DNA from 2 places in the Clostridium sp. TJA032 genome. Region 1 is predicted to be linked to the other one. Evidence: predicted binding sites of a transcription regulator. Region 1 holds the regulator's gene; the other holds the start of a gene.
The links. The regulator Rex, encoded in region 1, represses fermentation and respiration genes when NADH is low (regulators of the CRP and FNR family bind a similar motif). The targets are predictions, from matches to a motif close to ATTGTTAANNNNTTAACAAT.
Positions count from the first base shown of each region.

Region 1 (5,468 bases):
AAGTCCTTGGAATGCTGATAATGATCTACCAAATTGTTTTCTTTCTTTCATGTATGCAACTGCTTCTTCTAAAGCACCTTCTGCTATACCTAAGGCTTGAGCAGCAATACCTATTCTACCACCATCTAAAGTCTTCATAGCTATTCCAAATCCCTTTCCTTCTCTTCCAACTAAGTTTTCCTTTGGAACTACACAGTTTTCCATAATTAACTCAGTTGTTGATGAAGCTCTTATACCCATTTTTTCTTCTAATTTACCAATTGAAAAGCCTGGAAAATTCTTTTCAACTATAAATGCAGAAATACCTCTTGTTCCTTGACTTTTATCTGTCATGGCAAAGATTATAAAAGTATCTGCAACTCCTCCATTAGTTATAAAAATCTTACTTCCATTTAAAATATAGTTATCGCCATCTAATGTAGCAGTAGTTTGTTGACCAGCTGCATCAGTTCCTGCTCCTGGCTCAGTTAATCCAAAAGCTCCTAACTTTTCCCCTTTTGCAAGTGGAATTAAATATTTTTCTTTTTGTGCTTGTGTTCCAAATTGTTCTATTAAAGAAGCACATAAAGAAGTATGGGCTGAAACTATAACCCCTGTAGTAGCACAAACCTTTGATAATTCTTCAACAGCTAAAATATAAGATAAAGTATCTCCACCTGCGCCACCAAACTCTTTACTAAAAGGTATGCCCATCATTCCTAATTTGGCCATTTTTTTAACATTTTCCATTGGAAATCTTTCTGTTACATCTATTTCAGCCGCTATAGGTTTAACTTCATTTTGAGCAAATTCTTTAACCATTTGCTTAACTAATTCTTGTTCTCTTGTTAATTGAAAGTTCATTTTAATTACCCTCCTTAAATCCATACAACCATTTTAAAAATTATTTATTTTTAAAAGTTTTTTCTCTTCTCTCTAAAAAAGCACTCATTCCTTCTTTTTGGTCTTCTGTAGAGAAACATTTTCCGAAATCTCCAGCTTCTATAGCTACAGCTGAATCTATATCAACTTGAATACCTCTATTAATTGCATCTTTACATAACTTAACAGCTATTGGTGCATTATTAGCTATTTTTTTTGCTAAAGTCATTGCTTCCTCCATTAATTTTTCTGGTTCAACAACTTTATCTACTAACCCAATTCTTAAAGCTTCATCAGCTTTTATAATATCTCCTGTATAAATAAGTTCTTTAGCTTTGCCTTGTCCAACTATTCTTGGTAATCTTTGAGTTCCACCAAAACCTGGTGTTATACCTAAACCAACTTCTGGTTGAGCAAATTTAGCTTTTGAAGAAGCTATTCTTATATCACAAGACATAGAAATTTCACATCCACCACCTAAAGCAAAACCATTAATTGCTGCAATGACAGGCTTGTCTAAATTCTCTAATCTTCTAAATACCTTATTTCCTAATAATCCAAATTCTTTACCCTCTTCTTCATTTAAGTCTTTCATTTCTGCTATATCAGCACCTGCAACAAAAGCTTTATCTCCAGCGCCTGTTAAAATAACAACATACAAATCATCATCTTTTTCTATATTTTCTATAGCAGTATTTAAATCTTTTAGTGTCTCTGAGTTTAGTGCATTTAATGCTTTAGGTCTGTTAATTGTTAAAACTCCGATGTTTCCTTGCTTTTCAAAGATTACATTATTTAATTCCATTTTATTTCCTCCCTCATATACCATAGCGGATATACGGTTGTAAATGACTTTTAAAGTAATTTATAACAATATAACCATTATTATCCTAAACTTTCACATAATTAATTGTTAATTTTGTAACAAGCAAAGGCAAAAAAATAATTGAAGTACCCTGTACTTCAATTAAATTATAAAACTTAATAGTAAATTTTTCAATATATTTTTTTGAAAATCTAATACTAATTTTCCATTTTAAACAAATTTTTATAAAATAAATCCAATTTATTTTACGTCATTATGATTTAAAAGATACACTAAAGTCATCATACTTTCGCTTAAATGTACATTCTCAACTTTTACATTTTTAGGAACATTTAAGTCTAAAGGCGCAAAGTTCCATATACCTTTTATTCCACCTTCAACTAAGTCATTACATACCTTTTGTGCATTAGTTCTAGGAACACAAATTATTCCTATTTCTATATCATTTTCTTTCACGAAATCTTTTAAATTTTCAACATCCTGTATCTCAATATCTCTTATTTTTATGCCAAACATTCTTGGATTAGCATCAAAAATACCTTTTAATTTAAAGCCTAATTTATTAAAACTATTGTAATTTGCAATAGCCTGACCTATATTTCCCGCACCGATTATAACTGTATTATAATCTCTATTAAGGCCTAAAATATTTCCTATGTTATTATATAACTCCTTAACATTATAACCATAACCTTGTTGACCAAAATCACCAAAGCAGTTAAGGTCTTGTCTTATTTGAGAAGCTGTAAATCCTATTTTTTCACTTAATTCTTTTGAAGATATTCTATCAACATCATTTTCCATAAGCTCTTGTAAATATCTATGGTATTTAGGCAATCTTTTTACTACAGCCATAGATATGCCTTTTTTCTTTTCCATTTAAATAGCACCTCTTTCTAAAATTTTTATTTTTTTAAAAAGCAATTACTTTTTAGACTATATTCTAAAATCTAATGATAAAATTACAAAATTAACCTTATAAAATATTATCATACCCTAAAAAGTTTGTCTATATTTTAACATTCTTTTGGTTTTACTATGAAAAATATATGTATTTTTGTGTATTCTTTACAAATATTAGAAATTTTTATTTTCTTAATTAATATTATTAAAACTATGTAATCTATAACATATCTATACTTATCTAATAAATTTCTACAAAAAAAATAAGGCTTGCGTGGCTAAAACCCTACGTGCACACAAGCCTATTTAAACATTTCATAATGTTTAATATAAAAGTTTAAGGGAATTATTTACAATCTATACCCTATGCCTGAAAGTATTCTTACCATATTAAGATAGCAAAAAATTTAACCATTGTCAACAACATTAGACAAATTTCACGCTTATAAATTTTTACTCTTTAATATTCTACTTGAATTTAAAACAGCTATTAATGTTACACCTACATCTCCAAATACAGCTTCCCACATATTAGCCATTCCTAAAGCACCAAATATTAAAATTATAACCTTAATACCTAAAGCAAAAATTATATTTTGCCATACAATTGCATTTGTTCTTTTAGCTATTTTTATTGCCTTTATTATCTTACTTGGCTTATCATCCATTATAACTACATCTGCTGCTTCTATAGCTGCATCAGAACCAACACCACCCATAGCTATTCCTATATCAGCCCTAGCTAAAACAGGTGCATCATTTATTCCATCACCAACAAAGGCAATCTTTTTTCCTTTACTTTTATCTTTAAAAATATGTTCTAACTTTTCAACTTTATTTTGAGGAAGTAAACTGCAATAAGCTTTATCAATTCCTAGTTCTTTAGCTACACTATCTCCAACTTTTTCATTATCTCCAGTTAACATTATAGTTTGCTTTACTCCTATTTGCTTCAATCCACTTATAGCTTCTTTAGAATCATCCTTTACTTCATCTGAAATAACTATATATCCTAACTCAGTTTTTTCATTTGCTAAGTAAACAACAGTTCCTATTTCATCTATTTTAGATATTTTTATATTAAACATATCCATTAATTTTGAATTACCAGCTAAAAAGATATCATTGTTAATTTTAACCTTTATTCCTTTACCTGAAATCTCTTCATAATCTGAAATTAAAGATTTATCAACTTTTTCTTTTAGCTCACTAACTATAGACTTAGCAATAGGATGATTTGAATAATACTCTGCATAAGCTCCTAACTTTAATAATTCTTCATCCTTTAAATTGCTTGTACTTTGTACTTTATGAACCTTAAAAGTACCTTTTGTTAAAGTTCCTGTCTTATCAAAAACTATACTCTCTACATTATTTAAAGCTTCTAAGTAATTACTACCCTTTATTAATATACCATTTTTAGATGCTAAACCTATTCCAGCAAAATAACCAAGTGGTATAGATACAACTAATGCACAAGGGCAAGAAACAACTAAAAATATTAAAGCTCTTGAAATCCAAGGAGAAAAACTTTCTCCCATAACTAAAGGAGGTATTATGGCAAGAGCTAAAGCTGAAAATACTACAACTGGTGTATAATATCTTGCAAACTTCGTTATAAATTTCTCTGTTGGTGATTTTTTATTACCTGCATTTTCAACTAAATCTAATATCTTAGAAACTGTAGATTCACCAAAACTTTTTGTTACTTTTATTTTTAATAATCCACTTTTATTTATAGAACCTGCTAAAACTTCATCTTTTTTATCAACTTCCTTTGGAAGTGATTCTCCTGTTAAAGCTGAAACATCAAGAGTTCCTTCTCCTTCTAACACAATACCATCTAGAGGAATTTTTTCACCTGCTCTTACAATTATTGTTGAACCAACACTTACTTTATCTGGTGAAACTTTTTTCTCTTCTCCATTTTCACCTATTAAATTTGCAAAATCTGGTCTTATATTCATTAAATCAGATATAGATTTTCTTGATTTATTTACTGCATAATCTTGGAATAGTTCTCCTACTTCATAAAATAACATTACTGCTACACCCTCTGGGAACTCACCTATGGCAAAAGCCCCAATTGTAGCTATAGACATCAAGAAGTTTTCATCAAAAACTTGTCCTTTTAAAATGTTTTTACATGCTCTTAAAAGAACCTCTCCACCAGCTATAATATAAGCAATACCAAAAATAATAAACTCATAAGTTTTATCTAATTTAACTATCATTCCTATAATAAATAAAGCTAAGGCAATTGCAAGTCTTAATAATTCTTTTTTATCTATATTGCCAGCAATTGAATTATTACTTTCCTTCTTATGAGCATGACTATGACTACCTTCATGACAACATGAATCTTCACAAACATGACTATTATTTTTCATATCACTTTTATTTTTTAAAACTTTTACCTCTGGCTCTAAATCTAAAACTATTTTTTTTATCTTTTCTTCTAGTCCTTCCTTTGAAACACCTTCTTTTGGTGTTACAAGTAAAAGTTTTGTTGAAAAATTAAGTACAGCTTCTTTAACTTCTGGAAGTTTATTAACTTTATCCTCAATTTTCCCTGCACAGTTTGCACAATTTAATCCTTCTAAATAAAGTTTGATATCATTCATTTTAAATACCTCCTTTTCATTAAAATATAATTATTTTATTTTTTCTTTTGAATTATTCTAAAACATGATTTAATCCCTCATTAAATATATGTTTAACATGGTCATCTGCTAAAGAATAAAAAACTACTTTTCCATCTCTTCTAAACTTAACTAATCTAGCTTGTTTTAAAACTCTAAGCTGATGAGAAACAGCTGATTGACTTACTCCTAATAACTCAGCCATATCACATACACACATTTCTCCCTCAAAAAGA
Region 1 is NZ_JBZEFB010000003.1:41,777-47,244, forward strand. Features, by position in the region: gene AC4FRL_RS08475 (acyl-CoA dehydrogenase) at 1-843, opposite strand, end outside; gene AC4FRL_RS08480 (short-chain-enoyl-CoA hydratase) at 884-1,666, opposite strand; gene AC4FRL_RS08485 (redox-sensing transcriptional repressor Rex) at 1,928-2,566, opposite strand; gene AC4FRL_RS08490 (heavy metal translocating P-type ATPase) at 3,034-5,214, opposite strand; gene AC4FRL_RS08495 (ArsR/SmtB family transcription factor) at 5,267-5,468, opposite strand, start outside.

Region 2 (4,669 bases), on a different contig from region 1:
TTTTTAAGTTTTAATCAAGGCTTAAAATCAAGATTTCCAAATGTAATAAAATTTGAAGACTATACCCCTTCAGAAATGTATGAAATAGCAGTTAACATTGCAAAATCTAAGGGATATAGAATTGCAAAAAATGCAAAGGCAGGGCTTATTGAATTATTTTCTAAAAATCAAATGGTAGGCAAAAGTGATTTAGGGAATGCAAGATTTGTTAGAAATATTGTAGAAAATGCTATAATGGATGCCTCTAAAAAATATTTAGTAAATAAGGAAAGAGCTATTGACCTTTTAGAGAAAGATAATTTTAACTTTAAGGTAAGTGCAAAATTTAATTTAGAAGAAAAATTAAAAGAAATAATAGGCCTTGATGAAGTTAAGGACTTTTTAAGAAGTCAGTATAAACTTATTATAGCTCAAGAAAAAAGAAAATCTGTTGGAGTAAACACAAAGATAGAACAAAATTTAAATATGGTTTTTGCAGGGAATCCTGGAACAGGAAAAACTAGTATAGCTAGATTAGTAGCTGAAATGTTAAATAGTATGGGTCTTTTAAAAATTGGACAGTTAATTGAAACTGATAGGTCAAGTTTTGTCTCAGAGATTCAAGGAGAAACTTCAAAGAAAACAGAGGAAAAATTTAAAGAAGCTATAGGTGGTGTTTTATTTATAGATGAAGCTTATACTTTAGCTAATGATTCTATAGGAAGGGAAGCTATAGAAACACTTTTAAAATTAATAGAGGATTATGCAGGAGAGGTAATAGTTATCTTAGCAGGATATGAGGAGGAAATGGAAAACTTTTTTGATGTTAATATAGGTTTAAGGTCAAGATTTCCTCTTTGGACTAAATTTGAAGACTATAATCCTAATGAACTTTTAGAGATGGCAATAAAATTAATAGAATCTAAAGGTTTTAAGCTTTCTAAAAATGCCTATTCAGAGCTTAAGAAAAATTTTGTTGATATATATGAAAATTCAGATGCTCAATCTGGAAATGGAAGAATGGTAAGAAATTATGTAGAACAACTTATAAGAAATCAAAGTATTAGAATTGCAGAAAGTGATATAAGTGTTTATGAAATGAATCTTATAAATACAAAAGATATAAAAGCTATGAATGCAATAAAATATGATAATCACTTTGACTTAGAAAAGAGATTAAATGATTTAATAGGTAATGAGGAACTTAAGGATTTTCTAAGAGGACAATATAAACTAATGAAAATAAGAGAAAAAAGAAAGAAGCTTGGTTTTAAAGTTGATTTAAATAAGTATATGAATATGGTATTTACAGGTGAGAGTGGAACAGGGAAAAAGACTGTTTTAAATATATATTCAGAAATGTTATATAGCATGGGAATAATTAAGGCTAAAAATATAGTTCAAATAGATAAGTATGAATTTATGGCTATGATTAACTCAGGTATGAAAGTAGAAGATATATTAAATAGGCATACTGGGAAAGTGCTTTATATAGATAAGTGGAATACTTTCTATGGAGAAGAAAGATATAATGAGATTGTATCAGACCTTATAAAATTTATAGATAGCAATAGTAATAGAATAATAATTGTCTTAGGTGGAATAAGAGGAAAAATGAAGGAGCTTATTTTAAGTAATGAGGGGTTAAATTATAGATTTCCTCTTTGGATTGACTTTGGCAATTATAATGAAAAAGAATTATATGATATTGCTTTAAGTACTTTAGTTAAAAAGGGCTTTACTTTAGAAGAGGAAGTTAAAAAAACTTTAGAAAACTCTATTGGGGATATGCAAAAGAAATTTGGAGAATTAGCTCTTAAAAATGGACTTATGATAAAGCAGTTTTTAGATAATTTAATAAGAGTGCAAAGTGTTAGACTTTGTGATGAAGGTTTTGATTCAAGTACAATAAATAAAATTACAGTAGAGGATATACAAAAAGGGGTAGAGTTGTTTTTAAAGAAGAACATAACACAGAATTAGGACTATTTTAAGTATAAAAGATAAATATAAAGTAATATAGATAAATAAAACCTAGTATAATATAAAGTTATACTAGGTTTTGTTTATTAGAGTTTTTATGAAATATTAAAGTAATTAAATTTTAATTTTTAATATTTTATAAAGTGATATAATTTTAAAACATAGAGTTAAATTTAATAAAATTTAATTTAAAAAATTAAAATAAAATTAAAAATAGGGAGGGAGTTTGAAAAGAGATTTTAATCTATTTTCAATAAATTTATATGGCTAAAAGAAAAAGGTTTATAAAATTTATATGTGGTGCTTTGATTAGTACATTAACAATTGGCTTTAGCACTGAAATTTTTGCAAAGGAGCAAAAAAGCGAAGCAGTAGTTACTTTAGGAGCTAATTTAACAGAGGCAGAAAGAGCAGAGATGTTAAAAGCTTTTGGAGTAAAAGAAAATCAAGTTAAAATAATAAATGTAACAAATCAAGATATAAGAGAACAGTTAGGTTTAGATACTAGCAAACCAATACCTAAAAGTAGTCAATCAATCTCTAGTTCTTATGTAGTTGTTAAGGATAAAGGTGGAATAAATGTAATTACAAATAACTTAACAGAAGTAACAGGGAGTATGCTTGCAAATGCACTTCTTACTTCAGGAGTAAATAATGCTGATGTAAAGGCTGATGCACCTTTTAAAGTTACAGGAACAGCAGCTTTAGCAGGAATATTAAAGGGTTTTGAAGATGCCTCTGGAGAGGAATTAGCTTTGCCAAAAAAGGAAGCTGCAAGAGAAGAAATATCATTAACTAACAATTTAAGTGATGCTAAAACTAAAGATGGAGAAACCTTAGGAAAAGATGAGGCCGCTGTAGTTGTAAATGATATTAAGACAGATGTAATAAAAGATAAACCTAAAAACGATGAGGAAATAGGGAAAATAGTAAATAATGTTACTAATAATTACAATATAATATTAACTCAAGGACAACAGGAGCAGACAATAAAATTTATGTCAAAAATAAATGATTTAGATTATAATTATGCTTCTATGAAAGAGTCTTTAAAGGACATGAATGAAAAGTTAAATAAGGTTTTAGAAGAAACAGGTAGACATTTAGAAGAAAGTGGTATTATAGAAAAGGCTTTAAATGGTATAAAAAATATTTTAGGAGATATAAAAGACTTTATAGTAAATATGTTTAGTTCAGCTAGTGAGAAGGTTAAAGATGGAATAACTTATGATGAAAATGGAAATATAATTATAAAGACTGGTAAAAATCAAGATGATTTAGAAAATCAAGAAAATATACAAGATAAACCTGAGGATAACTCTGAAAATACTACTAATACTAACAATAATAATAGTAATAACAATAATAACAATAATAATAACAATAATAATAACAATTAAAGAATTATCTTAAGAGCCTATGTGATTAAAAATTTTCATATAGGTTCTTTTAATATCCTTATTGTAAACCTTAAATAATTAATTGGTTGACAATAAGGGTTTCATACTATATTATAATATTTGTAAATTTAAAAAATATTTACTTAATATTTATAAAAGGAGAAGAACTAATTTATGCGTATTAAAACAAGAGATTTAACTCTTATACCTATTTTTGCAGCACTTACAGCTATAGGAGCTTTTATAAAAATACCAATTCCTATAGTACCATTTACTTTGCAATATTTTTTCTGTGCCTTAGGTGCAATATTACTTGGAGCTAAAAGAGGAGCACTAGCACAAATAGTATATGTTTTAGTTGGGCTTTTAGGAATCCCTATTTTTACGCAGGGAGGTGGACCTTCTTATATACTTAAACCTACCTTTGGATATTTAATTGGTTTCATATTTGCAGCTTATGTTATAGGAAAGATAAGAGAAAAATTAAAGGTTGTAAATACTAAGAATCTATTTTTTGCAGGAGTTTTAGGGCTTTTAGTAGTTTATTTATTTGGAGTATCTTATATGTATTTAATATATAATTTTTATTTAGGAAGTACTATGAGTGTTATTTCAGCTATAAGCATTGGTGCAATTTCATTTTTACCTAGCGATTTGTTATTAACATTTATAGTTGCTTTAGTTGGCTCTAAGTTATATGTGAGACTTAAGGCTTTAGGATATATTTAAAGATTGGGAGAGGATTTTATGAGTTTTATTTTAAAAATGAAGAATAAAGCTATAAATAATATAAAATTAACTAAGGAGGAGGCAATAAAACTTTTTTATAGTGATTTAGATTTACTGCTTAAAGAGGCTAATAATATTAGAAAAGAATTATGTGGAGATACTGTTGAGTTGTGTTCTATAATAAATGGTAAAAGTGGAGGTTGTAATGAAGATTGTGCTTTTTGTGCTCAATCTAATAATAACAATAGCAAAATAGAAGTTTATCCTCTTTTATCCTATGAAAAAATAAAAAGTATAGCTAAGGAAAACTGTAATGAAGGAGTTTATAGATTTTCTATAGTTACTTCTGGAAGAGGGCTTTATGGAAAAGACTTTGAAAAAGTTTTAGATTATTATTTAAGGTTAAATAATGATGTTAATATAAAGCTTTGTGCATCTCATGGAATAATAAATAGAGAAGCTTTAAAAAGATTAAAGGAAGCTAAAGTTAAAAGATATCATCATAATTTAGAGACTTCTAAAGAGTATTTTGAGAATATATGTAAAAGTCATACATATGAAGAAAGAATAAAGACTAT
Region 2 is NZ_JBZEFB010000001.1:853,772-858,440, reverse strand. Features, by position in the region: gene AC4FRL_RS03895 (AAA family ATPase) at 1-1,962, shown strand, start outside; gene AC4FRL_RS03890 (DUF1002 domain-containing protein) at 2,268-3,362, shown strand; gene AC4FRL_RS03885 (biotin transporter BioY) at 3,537-4,091, shown strand; gene bioB (biotin synthase BioB) at 4,110-4,669, shown strand, end outside.
Region 2: AC4FRL_RS03890 (DUF1002 domain-containing protein) is a predicted target of Rex. The motif match lies at 2,087-2,106, and genes of this name have one in related genera.